4 regions of the Peterkaempfera bronchialis genome follow, and region 1 is predicted to be linked to each of the others. Evidence: riboswitches for the same ligand, from Rfam matches in the RefSeq annotation. Region 1 holds a riboswitch; each other region holds the start of a gene.

Region 1 (4,661 bases):
AGGCACTTCACCCGGTCCGGCATCCCGCCGGCGCTGGGGAAGTTCTCCAGCACCTCGATCGCGTCGCGCCGGGCGAGGTAGTCCTCATGGGCCGCGCGGTAGCCGGCGGCGAGCTGCTCGTCCTCGCCGAGCCGGGCGGTCATCTCCTTCATCACGCCGTCGGCCTCCAGGGTGCCGATCAGCGAGGCGGCACGCGGGCAGGTCAGGTAGTACAGGGTGGGGAACGGCGTGCCGTCCTCCAGCCGGGGCGCGGTCTCCACCACGTCGGGCAGGCCGCAGGGGCACCGGTGGGCGACGGCGCGCAGCCCGCGCGGGACGCGGCCGAGCTGCTCGGCAACGGCGGCGATATCGGCGGGGGCGACACCGGCGGCGGCGGCCGGGGTGGCGGGGGCGGCATCGGCGGGCGCGGCATCGGCGGCGGCCGGGGTGGCGGGGTGTTCGGCAGAAGTCATGTGGGGGCGCTGTCTCGTGCGTGGGGAAGGCTGGAAGGTGGAGCGGGGTCCGGTCAGGGCCGGGGTGGGGCGGCGGGGGCGGCCCGGTCGGCGGCGTCCACGGAGTCCCAGACGCCGGCGTACCAGGGCTGCCGGGCCGCGCCTCGGGCGGCGGGGGCGGAGGCGGCGGAGGACTGCGCGGCGCCGGGGTCCACCGAGATGTACGGGGTCTCCCCGGGCATCGCGTAGTGCAGCCGCGCCCGGGCCTGCGCCCGGACATAGGCGGGGTCCTGCCAGCGGGCCTTCTCCCGGCGCAGCTCCTCGACCCGGGCCCGGGCCTGCTCGGCCTTGGCCCGCTGGGCGGCGATGTCGGCCCGCTGGGCGATGAACTGCCGGGTGGGGTAGGCCAGCGCCGCGATCAGCGAACAGAGCACCAGCGCGAGCACGGCGGCCCGGCCGGTGAAGCGGGGGCGCGAGCGGGGCCTGGTCGCGGATCCGCGCGGCCGTGCGGCCGTCTTCCGTGTCGCCATCTGCTCCGTCCCCTCCGTGGTCGCGCGGGTGCCCCGCCGCCCACCCTAGAGGGCGGACGGCGGGGCACCGGGAAAGCCGCGTCTCAGCCCTCGTACTTGTAGCGGGGGAACGCGCCCCGGCCGGCGTACTCGGCGGCGTCGTCGAGGATCTCCTCGATGCGCAGCAGCTGGTTGTACTTGGCGACGCGCTCGGAGCGGGCCGGGGCGCCGGTCTTGATCTGGCCGCAGTTGGTGGCGACGGCCAGGTCGGCGATGGTAACGTCCTCGGTCTCGCCGGAGCGGTGCGACATCATGCAGCGGTAGCCGTTGCGCTGGGCCAGCTCCACGGCGTCCAGCGTCTCGGTCAGCGAGCCGATCTGGTTGACCTTCACCAGCAGCGCGTTGGCGGTGCCGGACTCGATGCCTCGGGCCAGGCGCTCCGGGTTGGTGACGAACAGGTCGTCACCGACCAGCTGGACCTTGTCGCCCAGCCGCTCGGTGATGGTCTTCCAGCCGTCCCAGTCCTCCTCGTTCAGCGGGTCCTCGATGGAGACCAGCGGGTACGCGGCGACCAGCTCGGCGTAGTAGTCGGTGAGCTCGGCGGCGGAGAGCGCCTTGCCCTCGTACTGGTAGGCGCCGTCCTTGTGGAACTCGGAGGCGGCGACGTCCAGGGCGAGCGCGATGTCCTTGCCCGGGGTGTACCCGGCCTTCTTGATGGCCTCGACGATGAGGTCCAGGGCCTCGCGGTTGGAGTCGAGGTTCGGCGCGAAGCCGCCCTCGTCGCCCAGACCGGTGGAGAGGCCGCGCTCCTTCAGCACGCCCTTGAGGGTGTGGTAGACCTCCACGCCCCAGCGCACGGCCTCGGAGAAGGACTCCGCGCCGATCGGAGCGATCATGAACTCCTGGATGTCCACATTGGAGTCGGCGTGTGAGCCGCCGTTCAGGATGTTCATCATCGGGACCGGCAGCACATGGGCGTTGGGGCCGCCGACGTAGCGGAAGAGCGGCAGGTCCGACGCCTCGGAGGCGGCGTGCGCCACGGCGAGGGAGACGCCGAGGATGGCGTTGGCGCCGAGCGAGGACTTGTCCGGGGTGGCGTCCAGGTCCAGCATCGCCTGGTCGATCAGCCGCTGCTCGGTGGCGTCGTAGCCGACCAGCTCCGGGCCGATCTGCTCGATGACGGCGAGGACGGCCTTCTCCACACCCTTGCCGCCGTAGCGGGACTTGTCGCCGTCGCGCAGCTCCAGCGCCTCGAAGGCGCCGGTGGAGGCGCCCGACGGCACCGCCGCACGACCGGTGCTGCCGTCGTCGAGGCCGACCTCGACCTCGACCGTGGGGTTGCCTCGCGAGTCGAGGATCTCCCGGGCTACGACGACATCGATGGACGGCACGTGGCATCTCCTTTGACGGATATGGATGCGTTACGACCTGAGCCTAACCGCACCGGAGGCCGCGGCCGTCGCTGCCCGGGCCCTGTCTCGCCGGTCGAACACCTCTACCGGCTGGTATCGGGCCCTGTCAGGTGCGGGCTGCGGTGCCGTCAGACCCCGGGCCGGTCAGCCGAGGTCCAGCTGCTGGCCGGGCAGGATCAGGTCCGGGTCGGCGCCGACGGTGGAACGGTTCTGCTCGTACAGGTGGTGCCAGCCGCCGAGGTGGTGGCTCTCGGCGATCTGGGAGAGGGTGTCGCCGGCCTGGACGGTGTAACCGTCCTGGTCGCCCTGGCCGCCCAGCTCGCTCCGGCCTCCCTGGCCGCTGCGGCTGCTCCGGCCGTCCTGGTCGCCGTCCGCCGCTGCGGGCCGGGAGGTGGTCTGCGCGGCGGGGGTGGCGGAGGCCGGGGTGGTGCCCTCGGCGGCGGCGGTGTGCTGCTCGTACACGCTCTGGTGGCTGGTCCAGTGCCAGACGCCGTCCTCCTCGTACCAGTAGACGTCGTCCTGGGAGTCCCAGCCGTCCTTGCCCTCGAACTCGGGCAGCTGCTCCTGCTGGGTCGGGGTGGTGTCCGGGGAAGTGCTGCCCGCAGGGTCCAGGTCGGTGCGGCCACCGCCGCGCGAGGCCGCCTCGCCCGCGCCGGTGGAGGTGCTGCCGCCGGTGTCCGCCCCCGCACCCGCGTCCGACCCGGCCGCCGTCAGCCCGGCCTGCACCGAGCAGACCGGCCAGGCGCCCGGCCCCTGACTGCCCAGCACCTTCTCGGCTATCTCGATCTGCACGCTCTTGCTCGCCAGGTCCGCCCGGTCCGCGTACACGGTGCCGCCGTACGCCGCCCAGGTGCTCTGGGTGAACTGCAACCCGCCGTAGAAGCCGTTGCCGGTGTTGATGTCCCACTCGCCGCCGCTCTCGCACTGGGCGACCTTGTCCCAGGTGGCGGTGGAGGCGGCGGACGCGCTGCCGGCGGCCATCAGCGGCAGCGCGATGCCCGCACCGGTCACGCCTGCGGCGGTGACGAACTTCTTGGTCTGGCTGGGGCGGGGGCGGCGGTGGCGGCCGTTGCCGGAAAGCAGCATGAAGGGGTCCCTCTCCGACGCCTGCGAGGTGAGCTGTCGGGTTCGGACCGGGAGGTGGCCCGGCCGCGCGGAGGCGGCTTCACCCCAAGCCGTGCACGGGGCGGTGCGCGGCGTCTTACCTGGTTCCCCCGCTCCTGTCCCAAGGTCGGTCTCGGTGGCCCGGCCGCACGGTGGACAGGACTTGGCGTCCCACGCGTCGGGGTCCGCAACAGCAGACGCCCGGAGCCTAGACAGTTGATCTGACTGATAACAACCCGGCATCACAAACATCACACAAAGGCAGACTCACCGTCGCCGGATGCCTACTCCGGGTCGCTTCCCGACCGTGTCGAACCGGGGGTGAAGCGGACCGGGAGGTCGCGCAGGCCGCGCATGATGAGCCCGCCGCGCCAGCGCAGGTCGTCGGGGTCGGCGGCGAGTTCCAGGTCAGGCAGGCGGGTGAGCAGGGTGGCCAGGGCGATCTGGCCCTCCAGCCGGGCCAGCGGGGCGCCCAGGCAGTAGTGGATGCCATGGCCGAAGCCGAGGTGCGGGTTGTCGCGGCGGGCCAGGTCCAGGGTGTCGGGGCCGTCGAAGCGGTCCGGGTCCCGGTCGGCGGCGGCCAGCACCACCAGCACCGGGTCCCCGGCCGGGATCTCCGTGCCGCCGATGGTGACCGGGGCGGTGGCGAACCGCCAGGTGGCCAGCTCCACCGGGCCGTCGTAGCGCAGCAGTTCCTCCACCGCGCCGGCGAGCAGAGCGGAGTCGCCACGGCGCAGGGCGTCCTGGAGCAGCGCCCGCTGGTCGGGGTTGCGCAGCAGTGCGTAGAGGCCGTTGCCGATCAGGTTGACGGTGGTCTCGAAGCCCGCGAAGAGCAGGATGAAGGCCATCGCGGCGGCCTCGTTCTCGGTGAGGTGCTCGCCGTGGTCGCTGGCCCGGATCAGGCCGGAGATCAGGTCCTCGCCGGGCAGCGGCTGGGCGGTGAGCTCGGCCCGCTTGCGGTGGATCAGCTCGGCCAGATAAGTGCGCATCCGCTTCACCGCGCGGCCCACCCCACCGCGCTTGCCCCCGGCGTGCCGCACCATCATCCCGGCCCAGTCGCGGAAGTCGTCCTGGTCCTCGGCCGGTACGCCCAGCAGGTCGCAGATGGCGTAGATGGGCAGCGGGAAGGCGAACTCATGGATCAGGTCGGCGCTGCCCCGCTCGGCGAAGGAGTCGATCAGCCGGTCGGTGAGCTGCTGCACCCG
Region 2 (4,661 bases), 1.1 Mb from region 1:
GGTGCTCGGCGGCCGGCCGGTGGACCGGGAGCCCGACTGGTCGTATGTGGACCCGCCGGACGGGCAGCCCAGACTGGCCTTCCAGCGGGTGCCGGAGCCCAGGCCCACCGGTAAGAACCGCCTCCATCTGGACATCTGCGTCGAGGACATCGAGCAGGCCCGGGACGAGCTGCTGGCGCGCGGCGCCCGGGCGGTCGGCGGGGTGCGGATGGACGACCAGGGGGCTTTCCAGGTGATGCAAGACCCCGAGGGCAACGAGTTCTGCCTGGTGCGTTAGCCCCCGCGGCGCTGGGCAGACGCACGCCAGAGCGCTGCCGCCGGCCGGACCGGCGGTCCGGCTGGCGACTGTGGAGGACCGCGCATGAGTTCCACGGCAGGGCAGGGGACGGGACCGGGTGGCACCGGGGACGATCACGCGCCGGGGGAGACGGTGAGCCGGGGCGGGGTGCAGACCGGCACCATCAGCACCAAGGTCCCCGCCCGGCTGGACCGGCTGCCCTGGTCGGGGTGGCACTGGCGGATCGTCATCGGCCTGGGCACGGTCTGGATCCTGGACGGCCTTGAGGTCACCATCGTCGGCAATATCGCCGGCCGGCTCTCCCAGAAGGGCAGCGGCCTGGCGATCTCCGCCGCGCAGGTCTCCGGCCTGGCCGCCGCCCTCTATGTGGCGGGCGCCTGCACCGGGGCGCTCTTCTTCGGCTGGCTCACCGACCGGCACGGCCGCAAGAAGCTCTTCATGCTCACTCTCTGCGTCTACCTGGCGGCGACCGCGCTGACCGCCGTCTCCTGGACGGCCTGGTTCTTCTTCCTCTGCCGCTTCTTCACCGGCTTCGGCATCGGCGGTGAGTACGCGGCGATCAACTCGGCCATCGACGAACTGATCCCGAGCCGCCACCGTGGCCGGATCGACATCATCATCAACGGCTCCTTCTGGATCGGGGCCGGCGCCGGGGCGCTGGTCTCGGTGCCGCTGCTGAACACCTCCCTGCTGCCCGTGAACGTCGGCTGGCGGCTCGCCTTCGGCCTGGGCGTGGTGCTGGGGCTGGTGATCCTGCTGGTCCGCCGCCATGTACCGGAGAGCCCGCGGTGGCTCTTCATCCACGGGCGCAACCGCGAGGCGGAGGAGGTCGTGGCGGAGGCCGAGCGGATCGTCCAGGACGAGAAGCAGGTGGTGCTGGACGAACCCGACCAGTCGATCACCATCCGGCAGCGGCGCTCCATCGGCTTTGTCACCATCGCCCGCACCATGGTGCGGCTCTACCCGGGCCGCACGGTGCTGGGCCTCTCGCTCTTCATCGGCCAGGCGTTCCTCTACAACGCGGTGACCTTCGGGTACGCGACCATCCTCACCACCTTCTTCGCCGTGCCCAACGGCTTCACCGGCTACTACTTCGCGGTGATCTGCGTCGGCAACTTCATGGGCCCGCTCCTCCTCGGCCCGCTCTTCGACTCGGTCGGCCGCAAGCCGATGATCTCCGGCACCTACCTCCTCTCCGGGGTGCTGCTGCTGGGGACGGCGGCGCTCTTCCGCAGCGGCGCGCTGTCGGCGGTCACGCTGACGCTCTGCTGGACCGTGGTGCTCTTCTTCGCCTCGGCGGGCGCCAGCTCGGCGTACCTCACGGTGAGCGAGGTCTTCCCGATGGAGACCCGGGCGCTGGCGATTGCCTTCTTCTACGCGGTGGGTACGGCCGTCGGCGGCATCTCCGGCCCGCTGATCTTCGCCGACCTGGTCTCCACCGGGAAGACCGCCGACACGGCGCTGGCGTTCTCGCTCGGCGCGGCGCTGATGATCGCGGCGGGGGTGGTGGAGCTCTTCCTCGGGGTGAAGGCGGAGCGGCGCGGTCTGGAGTCGATCGCCATGCCGCTGACCGCAGAGGAGCCGGAGGTGTCGGGTACGGCACCGGCCTGACGACACGCCCGGCGGCACACCTGACGCTCGGTGACCGACTCCTGACGGGGCGGAAGGGGAGGGAAGCCGCAGGTCCTTTCATCTACGACAAATCACCCCTCGTGCCGCTGTCGTCTCCTTTCGCATCTTCCAAGTGGCTTGGAATCGCGGCGTCCTGGGATTAACGTTTGATAACGCAGCGCGGTTGCAAACGCCGTACCAGGACGGCACCGTGCGCCATCGCCTAATCCTCAGGGCGTCGTCCTCGCGGCGCCCGGGAGCCGGGGAACCACCGTTCCTTGGGGTGAATCGGCCGAACGGACCTGCCCGCGCCCTGACGGAGCGTGACCATGCGCGCTTCCGCCCGGGCACGACTCCAGGCCCCGAAGGCCGTAGGAGACCTTCCTGCTCCGAACCCGTCAGCTAACCCGGTAGGCGAGAGGGAAGGAAAGGAGTACGCCTACCGTGGCGTCGTCGTACCGTACCGAGGGCATGCCCTCGACCCTGTCCGCGCCCGCCGAGCAGCCCTGGGGCGCCGTCCACGAGCCCGTCCCCGCCTTCGGCGGCGACCCGGACCGTGGCCGCCACCGGCTGCCCAAGCAGCGCAGCGGGAACATGGGCTCCTCGGCGGTGATAGGCGTCGCCGCGATGGCCGCCACCCTGGGCACCACGGGCTTCACCAGCTACGCCGCCACCACCTCGGCCGAGCACGCCGACGAGGCCCATGAGACCGCCTTCGCCGAGGCCACCGACCCGGGCCTGGCCCTCGCCGCCCGCATCCAGGCGCAGGCCGACAGCCAGCGCACCGCCGCCGACGAGTCGGCCCGCCTCCAGGCCGCCCGGGAGGCCGAGGCCAAGCGCGCCGTCCAGGAGCAGGCCGCCGCCGAGGCCGCCGCCAAGGACCTGGTCGCCAAGCGGGCCCAGGAGGCCCGGGAGAAGAAGGAGGCCGAGGAGCGCGCCGCCCGCGAGGCGGAGCGCAAGCTGCTCGGCACCTTTGCGATCCCGGTCTCCGGCTACACCCTCACGGCCGGGTTCGGGCAGGCCGGCTCCTACTGGTCGCACCTGCACACCGGCCTGGACTTCGCCGTCCCCACCGGAACCCCCGTCAAGGCGCTGGGCATGGGTGAGATCACCTCGGCCGGCTGGTCGGGGGCGTACGGCTACCGCATCATCGAGACCCTGCCGGACGGCACCGAGATCTGGTACTGCCACCTGTCGTCGATCGTCCAGGGCTCCGGCGGCGTGAAGCCCGGCGACGTCATCGCCCGCTCCGGCGCCACCGGCAATGTCACCGGCCCGCACCTGCACCTGGAGGTCCGGCCCGGCGGCGGTGCGCCGATCGACCCCCGGCCGTGGCTCCAGTCGCACGGCCTGGACGTCTGAGACCCGCGCGTCCGCGCTGCCCCTCCCGACTCCGACGGCCCCGGTGATCATCCCCCCGACACCGGGGCCGTCGGCCTGCCCGGATCGCACCGGATCAGGACCGGCTCAGGCGCGGCGGTCCGCCACGACATACGAGGCCAGCGCCACCGCACCGGAGACGGCGAAGACCGAGGGCCACGCGCCGAGCCGCTTCGCCAGCGGATGCGAGCCGGCGAACGCCGCCGCATAGAGCCCGGTCAGCGCCACCGCACCGGCCGTACCCGCCTGCCGCTGCCACTGCCGGGCCGCCACCGCACCGGCCGCGGCCAGCGCGACCCCGCCCAGCGGCCGCTTCCTGGTCCACCGGGCCACGCCATACCCGCCGACCAGCCCGCCCGCCGCCACCACGGCCGTCGGAACCTTCGCCATCGCGCTCCTCCTCCATCTCGGCACTGCTGCTTCTCCGACTCTGCAAACGGCCGCGCATTCCCCCGGGTTCCGGTGCAATACGGACCCACCCCGCCGCACACCCTCCGCAACGCGGCCGGGCACTGCGCGCACGCGGACCCATCCGGCGGCGCATCCTCCGCGACCCCGCCGTGCACCGCGCGCTCAGACCCATCCCGCCACGCATCCTCCGCGACGCGGCCTGGCACTGCGCGCACGCAGACCCATCCGGCGGCGCATCCTCGGCGATGCGGCCGGGCACTTCGTGCACGCGGACCCATCCAGCGGCGCATCCTCCGGAACGCGGTTGGGCGCTGTGGGTACGGGGGTGACCCCTGTGTTCACATCCCGCCGCGCATCCTCCGCGAAGCGGCCCGGCACTGCGGGCACGGTGACCCACCCTGCGGCGCATCCTCCGCGACGCTGCCCGGCACTTCGTGCACACGGGCCCATCCGGCGGCGCATCCTCCGGAACGCGGTTGGGCGCTGTGGGTACGGGGGTGACCCCTGTGTTCACATCCCGCCGCGCATCCTCCGCGAAGCGGCCCGGCACCGCGCGTACGCGGACCCACCCCGCCACACATCCTCCGCGACACGGCCGGGCACTGCGCGCACACAGGTCCATCCGGCCGCGCATCCTCCGCGAAGCGGCCCGATTCTGTGCGCACACGGGGACCGCCCCGCCACTCCGCCTGATGCCCAGTCAGCAGACCGCGTTCAGCGCGGGATCTCGGCGGGGTCCGGCTCGGGTGCCAGGTCCGGGTAGTCGGCGCGCAGCAGGGCGGGCAGGCCCGGGACGGTCCATTCGCCCAGCAGCCGCGCGGCCTCCTCGGCGACCAGGCGCCCATAGCCCTCCACATCGCGGCCGAGCTCCGGAGGCAGCCCCCGGCCCTCGGCGACCATGGCGGTGAGCGAACGGTAGACCCGCTCCAGCAGGCGGTTGCCGAGGAAGAGCCGGGCGTTC
Region 3 (4,661 bases), 3.8 Mb from region 1:
ACCATCCCGCTCTTCATCGCCAGCCTCTACGGGCTCTACTTCACACCGCTGTTCGACTTCCTGATGGCACACCGGGTGGGCCACATCGCGATGATGGTGCACTTCCTGGCGGTCGGCCTGGTCTTCTTCTGGCCGATCATGGGGGTGGACCCGGGTCCGCACCGGCCGGGCTATGTGATGCGCATCCTGGAGCTCTTCATGGGCATGCCGTTCCACGCCTTCTTCGGCGTGGCGGTGATGATGGCCAACCACCTGCTGGTCCGCACCTTCGCCGACCCGCCGGCCGCGCTGGGCACCAACACCCTGGCCGACCAGCAGATCGCGGGCGGCATCACCTGGGCCTTCGGTGAGATCCCGACGGCGATCGTGCTGATCGCGCTGGTCTTCCAGTGGGCCAGGTCGGAGGAGCGGCAGGCCCGGCGCCGCGACCGGGCGGCGGACCGGGACGGCGACGCCGAGCTGGTGGCGTACAACGCGTACCTCGCCTCGCTGGAGGCACGGACCCAGGGCGCCGCCGGCGCCGCCCAGCAGGCCGGCTGAGCGACGCTTCGTCCGCCGCTTCGGGCGGCGCACGGACGGGGGCCGGGCGGGTACGGGCGGGCGGGTACGGGCGGGCGGCACGCCCACGAACGGGTGATCAGACGCGCTCCGGACGGCGGACTGCGGTAGGTCTGGCTCCGACGTACGCGGACCCGCCCGCCCTGGAGGAACACCATGCCCTGGACCCACGCCCTCACCGCCGCCGGGCTGGCGGTGGCAGCCGCGCTGGGGCTCCCCGCCCAGGAGGCCGTTCCCGCCGCTTCCGGGTCCCGGCTGGTCCTCACCCTGCACAGCGGGGAGAGCACCTCGGGGCGGGTGCAGGGCTCGGTGGTGCTGGAGTGCGACCCCGACGGCGGCTCGCACCCCCACCCGGCCACCGCCTGCGCGGCGCTGCGGGCGGCCCGGGGCGACCTCTCGGCGGTGCGGGCGACGCGCGGGGTGATGTGCCCGATGATCTACGCCCCGGTCACGGGCGAGGCCCGGGGCGACTGGGGCGGCCGCACGGTGCGGTTCACCCGGACGTACGGCAACCGCTGCTCCGCCGCCGGAGAGTCCGGGGGCGTCTTCGGCTTCTGAGGTCCCCGGTCAGCCCAGCCAGTGGTGGGCGTCGTACTCCGAAACGACCCGGATATGGCCCAGGACGCTGCGGCCGGTGATGCGGATCACCGGGCCGTCGGCCGCCGCCGGGGACCCGCCGACCGGGGTGGACCGCTTGCCGAGCAGCACCGTGCCGGTGTCGTACACCCGGGCGCCGTCCGGGACGACCAGCTCGACCTTGCCGCAGAAGGAACTCGCCTCGATCACCACCTCCTGCCGGGTGAAGACGGCATGCCGCAGGTCCAGCACGACCGCGCCGAACCGCGCCCGGAACGCGCTCCTCGGCGGCACCGGCCACTGGCCGCCGCGCCGCAGCTTGCTGAGGACCGCCACCACGGGCTCGGCGGCCGTCCACGGCCGCGCGGCGGTGCCGTCCGAGGGCCCGCCCGCGCCGGGCTGGTCCACGGCGGGCAGATCGCGGGTCAGCGGGGCGAGCTCGGCGAGCGTACGGGCGGCGTAGGCCGCCTCCAGCCGCTCCGCGTGCTCCTCGGGGGCCAGCCGGCCGTGGGCGAGGGCTTCGGCGAGCACGGCGGCGGTGCGGTCGCGGTCCTCGTCGGCGGCGCGCATCTCCACGGGGGCGGCGGGGGCCAGGCTCTGGGCGGGTACGGAAGCGGTCACCGGTCACTCCTGCGGCTGCGGGCGGGCTCGCGTCCAGAACACGATATATCGCGTGATGCGCGGGGGTAAACGCGCTACCGCGACCCAGTCGCGAGTGGCAACCCGGACTCCGCTTGCGGCGAGCGCGCATGGAGGCGCCCACAGCGCACAGAAGCAGAAGGAGCGCGAACCCACGCGCGGAGACCCTGGGACGGGCCGCTACGGGCGTCGTGGGGACAGCGGGGACTGCGGGGGCTGCGGGTGGCGCATCGGGCGAGCGCATCGGTCGGCGTCGAACAGCTGACCCGGCCTCACTCCCCCAGCGCGGATGCCTCCCCTGACAACGCGTCGGCGCGCGATGCGTGACGGGGTCAACCTCCGCAGCGCCCCGGACGGGTGAACGGACCACCCGGACGGACCCGGATCCGGCGTGTCGCCCACCTGATGGAGTTGACTACCCCGAATGCAGGAACGGAGCGTTCCGGAAGGGCCGTCAGACGGGGTCGGAAACCCCCGCTCGGAGCCCTCGCAAGGGGGCGCATAAGCGCAGGTGAAACGCGGGTTTTCGATTTCTTCGGACCCTTCCGGGAAGGGCTCCGACGCGATGGCGCGAACTGGCCTTCAAGCTACCGATCGGCCGGGTGACAAGAGTCACAATCCCCGGCCTCAAGATGAAGATGGCTCAGAAATCTGCCAATACTGGCCGCCGAACGCGACAAGTCCCCGTCACCATGGCGGGGCGGTCCGGCCGGACGCCTAATCTCGCCACCGGTCCGGACGCCAGGCGCGAACTCGATTTCGGCGAGAGCGGGAGACCCGAGCACGGCGGGGTGGGAGAGCCTCCGTCGCGGCAGTGCCGCGGCAAGGGCCCATCACCACCCCTTGGGGTGAAGCCACTTCGGTGGCCGGGCAGCTTTCGGTGCCCGAATCCGACAGGTCATCTTTCGCAGGCGGTTCCGGAAGGACTCGCATGTCTGCGACACCTCGCACCCATGCCCCCGCGCACCACGGCGCCCAGGCCGTTCCCGCCCCCGCAGGGCAGGACGGCGCCGAGGAGGGCAGCGATAGCCCCTCCCACCAGGGGCGTCGCGTCGGACCGCAGCGGGGCCGACTGATCAACCGCGTCGGAGCCACCGCCGTGCTGACGGCGGCAGCGGTGGCCGGCGTGGGCCTGGCACCCGGGCTCGGCACCCAGGCCGACGCCGCGACGCTGTCCGCCAAGGCGCTGCGGATCGCGGCGGCCAAGAGGGGGGCGCCGTATGTGTTCGGGGCCGCCGGACCGAGCCGGTTCGACTGCTCCGGTCTGGTGATGTGGTCGTACCGGAAGGCGGGCAAGAACCTGCCACGCACCGCCCAGGCGCAGTACAACAAGACGCGCCACATCGGGCAGAACAGCCGTCGGCCAGGGGATCTGGTCTTCTTCCATCGGGGTTCCAGCGTTTACCACGTCGGTATCTATGCCGGGTCGGGCCGGATCTGGCACGCACCGCACCGCGGCGCACGGGTGCGGCTGGAGCGGATCTGGACGAAGAGCGTCTGGTACGGCCGGATCGGCTGAACCGGAATGCTGATATCCACGTGGGCTCCATTCGGCCGAATGGAGCCCGCCGAATGGCGCGTTCATGGGTTTACCGGGGATCGGCATTCCATGGCGCTGTGCGGGAAATCACGTTTACGGCCAGGTCGAGCTGAGCGTCGGTCAGGTCGCCACGGGCGGTCAGGCGCAGCCGGGAGTGACCGTCGGGGACGGACGGCGGCCGGAAGCAGCCGACGGCGACTCCGGCCGCCCGGCAGTCGGCGGCCCAGGTGACCGCCGCCTCCGGAGCGGGCGCGCGTACCGAGACCACGGCCGCGTCGGGGGTGTTGGCCGGCAGTCCGGCGGCGGTGAGGCGGGCGGCGAGCTGCCGGGCGGTCTGCCGGGCGCGGGCGGCGCGGTGCGGCTCCTCGCGCAGCAGCCGCAGCGCACCCAGGGCCGCCCCGGCGGCGGCGGGGCGAGCCCGGTGTCGAAGATGAAGGTGCGCGCGGTCTCGGTGAGGTGCCGGATGACCCGCCGGGGGCCGAGCACCGCCCCGCCCTGGGAGCCCAGGGACTTGGAGAGGGTGACGGTGACCACCGTGTCCGGCGTGCCCGCCAGGCCGCAGCCGGCCGGGGCACCGGCCCCGCCGGGGCCGAGCACGCCGAGGCCGTGGGCGTCGTCGATCAGCAGCGCGGCGCCATGGGCCCGGCAGGCGGCGGAGAGTTCGGGGAGCGGTGCGGCGTCACCGTCCACCGAGAAGAGCGAGTCGGTGACGACCAGTGCCCGACCGCCGCCGTGGGCGGCCAGGGCGGCGCGCACCGCGCCGGGGTCGGCGTGCGGCACCTGGCGGACCGCCGCCCGGGAGAGGCGGCAGCCGTCGATCAGCGAGGCGTGGTTGTAGGCGTCGGAGACGATCAGGGTGCCCGGCCCGGTGAGCGCGGTGAGGGCGGCGAGGTTGGCGGCGTAGCCGGAGGAGAGGACCAGCGCGGCCTCGGCCCCGCAGAAGTCGGCGAGTTCCCGCTCCAGTTCGGTGTGGAGTTCGGTGGTGCCGGTGACCAGCCGGGAGCCGGTGGCCCCACCGCCCCAGCGCAGCGCGGCGTCGGCGGCGGCGCGGGTCACCCGGGGGTGGCGGACCAGGCCCAGGTAGTCGTTGCTCGCCAGGTCCAGCACCGGGTCGTCGGCGGGACGGCTGCGCAGGGTGCGGGTCAGCCCGGCGCGGGCCCGCAGCGCCGCGCGGCGGTCCAGCCAGTCGAAGACGGCTCCCGGGTCCGGGGCTGCGGCCTGATCCGGGCCGGTGGCCGGGGCCGGATCGGTGGCGGTGGGGTGGGCCATGGAGCGCACTGTGGCATGCGCCGCCGGGGCGCGGCAACGCGTTCCTGATCACGTCGGCGGGGCGCGGCGCGCGTGTTAG
Region 4 (4,661 bases), 2.8 Mb from region 1:
AGGTAGCGGTGTACGGGGAGGCGCCGGACGAGACGGATCGGAGTCGTGGACGTGGTGGACAGAGCTGGAACGGCCGCCGGACCGCAGGGGCGGCAGCCCGCTGCGCGGGGAGCGGCCGATGACGCCGGGGTCGGGGCGGGCGCGGTCGGCGCCGGCGGCCGTGGCCCGGACGGCGTCCCCGGCTCCCCGACGAAGCCCCGGCCTCCGGCGTCGCCGCCCCGGCCGACGCCCCCACTGCCGGCACCCCCGGCGACGGCCCGCCCGGGGACGCTGCGGCAGGGGGTGGCTCTTCCGCCGGTGAGGCTTCCGGTGGTGCTGCCGCCGGCGGTAGTTCGGTTGGTGCTTCGTCCTCCGGCGCCCCCGGCGCAGCCGCTGCTGCTTCCTCGGGCGGCAGCATGTCCGATGGCGGGTCGTCCGGGGACGCTGCGGTCGGGGGTGGCTCTTCCGCCGGTGAGGCTTCCGGCGGTGCTGCCGCCGGCGGTAGTTCGGCCGGTGCTTCGTCCTCCGGCGCCCCCGGCGCAGCCGGTGCTGCTTCCTCGGGCGGCGAGCCGTCCACCGAAGCTGCTCCCGGCGGCGGTTCGGCTGGGGATGCCGCCGCGGCCGACCATGGCGAGGACGAGAGCGGCGAGCGGTTGGACCGGCCGCTGCCGGAGGGGGTGCGCCGCCGGGTCGTCGGGATAGCGGCGGACGCCCTGGGCAGCCTGCCCGCCGCCGAGCTGCCCGCCGGTCTGCGGCCGTACGCCAAGTTCACCCCGGCCCGGCGGGCCAAGTACGCCGCCACCGCGCTGGCCGCCGCGCTGGCCGCCGAGCCGCTCTTCCGGCTGCGCATAGCGGACCGGCTGCGGCTCGGCCAGCCCGAGCTGGTGCGGGCGCTGGAGAGCGGTACGGCCCCGGCCGCCGCCGATCCGATGGATGTGGCCGCCGCCGCCTATCTGGTCCGGTCGCGCGGCTGGAGCCGACTGGTGGCCGACGCCGGCGAGGAGGCCGAGCGGGCCGACGCCGAGGGCACCGCCGCCGAGGCCGTACGCCTGGCGGAGAAGCTGGAGGGCGAACTGGCCGCGCTGCGCGCCTCCGCCCGCACCGACGCCGATCGGCTGCGCGGTGAACTGGACGCCGCCAAGCGGGAGTCGGACGCGCTGCGCAAGAAGCTGCGCAGCCTGGAGAGCGACACCCGCCGCGCGGAGGCCGCGACCCGGAAGGTGGCCGCCGAGCTGGAGGCGGCCCGGGCGGCGGCGCAGGCCGAGCGCTCCACCGCCGAGGGCGAGGCCCGGCGGCTGCGGCATCGCGTCGCCGAACTGGAGTCGGCCCTGGAGGCCGGCCGCCGTACGGCCCGCGAGGGCCGCAGCGTGGAGGACATGCGGCTGCGGCTGCTGCTGGACACCGTGCTGCACGCCGCCCAGGGCCTCCAGCGCGAGCTGGCGCTGCCGGTGACCCGGATGCGCCCGGCCGACCTGGTGGAGGCGGTGGCGCCCGGGGCGGCCTCCCCGCACGATGTCGCCCGGCGGGCGCTGGCCGAGGACGACCCGGCGCTGCTGGACCAGTTGCTGGCGCTGCCCCAGGTACATCTGCTGGTGGACGGCTACAACGTCACCAAGACCGGCTATCCCATGCTGCCGCTGGAGCAGCAGCGCCTCCGGCTGCTGGGTGGGCTCTCCATGCTGGCGGCGCAGAGCGGCGCCGAGGTGACCTGTGTCTTCGACGGGCAGGACCTGGACACGCCGGTGATCATGGCGCAGCCGCGCGGGGTGCGGGTGCGGTTCAGCCGTACCGGGGAGACGGCCGACGAGCTGATCCGGCGGCTGGTGCGGGCCGAGCCCGACGGCCGGCCGGTGGTGGTGGTCTCGTCCGACCGCGAGGTGGCCGACGGTGTACGGCGGGCCGGTGCGCGGCCGGTGTCGTCGGCGCTGCTGTTGAGGCGGCTGGTTCGCACCTGAGGCCGGGGGTTGGCCGCTCAACTGGTTCCCCACTATGGTCTGTTGTCAAACCTCCGTCCCAACTGTCACTCGTGCGAGTGGTGTTTGAAGGATTAAGGAGCATTACCCTTGGCGTCCCACCGCCGTCCCAAGCAGCCGAGCCGCGCCCGGGTCTCGGTCTTCACCGCGGCGGCTGCGACCGCCGTCGCCATCTCCGCCCAGGCCGGTGCCGCGCACGCGGATCCCAAGCCGACCAAGGAGCAGGTGAAGACCAAGGTCGACAACCTGTACGAGGAGGCCGAGCAGGCCACCGAGAAGTACAACGGCGCCAAGGAGAAGCAGCAGCAACTGCGCAAGCAGGCAGCCCAGTTGCAGGACCGGGTGGCCCGGCAGCAGGCCGAGGTGAGCAAGCTCCAGCTGAACCTGGGAGCGCTGGCGTCCGCGCAGTACCGGTCGGGCGGCATCGACCCCACCGTCCAGCTGATGCTCTCCTCCAACCCGGACGAGTTCCTGGCCAAGGCGTCCTCCACGGACCAGGTGAGCGCCCAGCAGGCCGACGCGCTGCGGCGGCTCCAGGAGCAGCAGCGCCTCCTGGACCAGCAGAAGGCGGAGGCGTCGTCCACGCTGGCCGAGCTGGACCGCACCACCCGCGAGCTCAAGCAGAACAAGTCGCAGATGCAGACCCGGCTGCACGATGCCCAGGCGCTGCTCAACACCCTCACCGTGCAGGAGCGCGCGGCGCTGGACGCGGCGGACGCGCGGGCCTCGCGCGGCGGTGCGGAGCGGGTGGACCTCGGCAATCTGCCGCCGGCCCACGGCTATGCGGCCGTCGCCGTGCAGGCGGCGCTCAGCAGGCAGGGCATGGCCTATGTCAGCGGCGCGACCGGTCCGTCCACCTTCGACTGCTCCGGTCTGATGCTCTGGGCCTACAGCCAGGCCGGTGTGACGCTGCCGCGTATCGCCTCAGCGCAGGGCACGGTGGGTACCAATGTGCCCTCGCTCTCCCAGGCGCAGCCGGGCGACCTGATCATCTATTACGGCGGCAGCCACGTCGGCATGTACATCGGCAACGGGATGGTGGTGCACGCGCCGCGTCCCGGAAAGTCGGTCGAGGTCGTCTCGGCGACCTCCATGCCGATCTCGGTGATCCGGCGCGTCTGACCGCACATCACGGTCCATTCGTCATGGACCTTCAGTAATCCCCTCGGGCCCGGCATTTCGGACATGCCGGGCCCGAGGGCTGTCTCCGGCCCACGTGAGGTCCGCCACGCCCGGACCGGCCTCCTGGGGCGTCCGGACCGCCCTTCGGTCACCCCAGGGTCATGTCGTGGCTACCCCTGGTGGCAATTTCCAAGAAATCTCGCTGCCGTTCAGACTTTTTACCTACAAGGATTTGAACGGATCACAGTTCAGTTACTAGTGTCTGGCGGGAGCCACCGCGAAGTGATCTCCCGACCCGGGTGACGGCGGCGGCTCCCGCCGAGTTCGAGAAGCGGCAGGGCAGGTCTCTGTCCTCCAGGGGATGCCGTCGGATCGGAGCCGGGGAACCACTTCCTCGGGGTGAATCGGCGTCAGGGCCGACTGTGAAGTCGGCTGAGGCGTCGTAGGGCATGCTTCCAGCCCGAACCCGTCAGCTCACCCGGTAGGCGGCCGTAGGAAGAATGGAGCCCGCCTTCGTGGCGTCCCACCGCCGTCCCAAGCAGCCGAGCCGCGCGCGGATCTCTGTCCTCACCGCCGCAGCCGCAACCGCCGTTGCCATATCCGCCCAGGCGGGTACCGCCAGCGCGGCCCCCAAGCCGACCAAGGAGTCCGTGAAGGCCCAGGTCGACAAGCTCAATGAGCAGGCCGAGGTCGCGACGGAGCAGTACAACGGGGCCAAGGAGAAGCAGCAGCAGCTCCAGAAGCAGGTCAACAACATCCAGGACCAGGTCGCCCGCCAGCAGTCCGAGGTCTCCGCGATGCAGGGCACCCTGGGCCAGCTCGCCTCCTCCCAGTACCGCTCGGGCGGCATCGACCCCACCGTCCAGCTGATGCTCTCCTCGGACCCGGCGCAGTTCCTGGACAAGGCGTCCTCGCTGGACCAGGTGAGCAGCCAGCAGGCGGACACCCTGAAGCAGCTCCAGCAGAAGCAGCGCAAGCTCGACCAGGACAAGGCCGAGGCGCAGCAGAAGCTGGCCGAGCTGGACCGCACCGCCAAGGAGCTGAAGAGCGCCAAGAGCGAGGTCCAGCAGAAGCTCTCCAAGGCTCAGTCGCTGCTCAACACCCTCACCGCCCAGGAGCGCGCCGCCCTCCGGGCTGCCGAGGCCGCCTCCGCCGAGCGCGCCTCCCGTGCCGCCCCCCGCGCCGGCCTGGACACCTCCACCGGCAGCGGCTCCGCCAGCACGGTGGGCGCCTCCAGCTACGCCGCCGCAGCGATTGCCGCCGCCGAGACCCGGCTGGGCTCGCCGTATGTCTACGGCGCCACCGGTCCGTCCACCTTCGACTGCTCCGGTCTGATGCTGTGGGCGTACCAGCAGGCCGGGATCACGCTGCCGCGCACCTCCCAGGCGCAGGCCGGTGCGGGCACCTCCATGGGTACCAGCCTCGCCAACGCCAAGCCCGGCGACCTGATCATCTACTACAGCGGCATGAGCCACGTCGGCATGTACGTGGGCAACGGCCAGATCATCCACGCCCCGCACACCGGCGCGGTGGTCCGCTATGAGTCCGCGACCGTGATGCCGATTGCGAAGATCGTCCGGATCTGAC

What was found. A riboswitch is a leader RNA that binds a small molecule or an ion and turns the genes downstream of it on or off. The one in region 1 is predicted to bind cyclic di-AMP.
Region 2: it holds a riboswitch for cyclic di-AMP, as region 1 does, so the genes downstream of both, C7M71_RS13850 (M23 family metallopeptidase) here and C7M71_RS32945 (transglycosylase family protein) in region 1, are expected to answer to the same signal.
Region 3: it holds a riboswitch for cyclic di-AMP, as region 1 does, so the genes downstream of both, C7M71_RS01865 (C40 family peptidase) here and C7M71_RS32945 (transglycosylase family protein) in region 1, are expected to answer to the same signal.
Region 4: it holds a riboswitch for cyclic di-AMP, as region 1 does, so the genes downstream of both, C7M71_RS06480 (C40 family peptidase) here and C7M71_RS32945 (transglycosylase family protein) in region 1, are expected to answer to the same signal.

Annotation. Positions count from the first base shown of each region.
Region 1 covers NZ_CP031264.1:4,266,181-4,270,841, reverse strand. Annotated here, with positions in the region: partial or broken gene C7M71_RS19030 (DUF501 domain-containing protein) at 1-397, opposite strand, end outside; gene C7M71_RS19025 (FtsB family cell division protein) at 506-961, opposite strand; gene eno (phosphopyruvate hydratase) at 1,045-2,331, opposite strand; gene C7M71_RS32945 (transglycosylase family protein) at 2,497-3,438, opposite strand; cyclic di-AMP (ydaO/yuaA leader) riboswitch at 3,446-3,595, opposite strand; gene C7M71_RS19010 (cytochrome P450 family protein) at 3,741-4,661, opposite strand, start outside.
Region 2 covers NZ_CP031264.1:3,127,708-3,132,368, reverse strand. Annotated here, with positions in the region: gene C7M71_RS13860 (VOC family protein) at 1-277, shown strand, start outside; gene C7M71_RS13855 (MFS transporter) at 362-1,909, shown strand; cyclic di-AMP (ydaO/yuaA leader) riboswitch at 2,120-2,341, shown strand; gene C7M71_RS13850 (M23 family metallopeptidase) at 2,354-3,271, shown strand; gene C7M71_RS13845 (hypothetical protein) at 3,377-3,679, opposite strand; gene C7M71_RS13840 (hypothetical protein) at 4,415-4,661, opposite strand, start outside.
Region 3 covers NZ_CP031264.1:420,229-424,889, forward strand. Annotated here, with positions in the region: gene C7M71_RS01850 (cytochrome c oxidase assembly protein) at 1-540, shown strand, start outside; gene C7M71_RS01855 (SSI family serine proteinase inhibitor) at 715-1,116, shown strand; gene C7M71_RS01860 (DUF1707 SHOCT-like domain-containing protein) at 1,126-1,755, opposite strand; cyclic di-AMP (ydaO/yuaA leader) riboswitch at 2,510-2,702, shown strand; gene C7M71_RS01865 (C40 family peptidase) at 2,705-3,292, shown strand; partial or broken gene C7M71_RS01870 (8-amino-7-oxononanoate synthase) at 3,363-4,582, opposite strand.
Region 4 covers NZ_CP031264.1:1,483,974-1,488,634, reverse strand. Annotated here, with positions in the region: gene C7M71_RS06490 (NYN domain-containing protein) at 396-1,934, shown strand; gene C7M71_RS06485 (C40 family peptidase) at 2,043-3,074, shown strand; cyclic di-AMP (ydaO/yuaA leader) riboswitch at 3,427-3,577, shown strand; gene C7M71_RS06480 (C40 family peptidase) at 3,590-4,660, shown strand.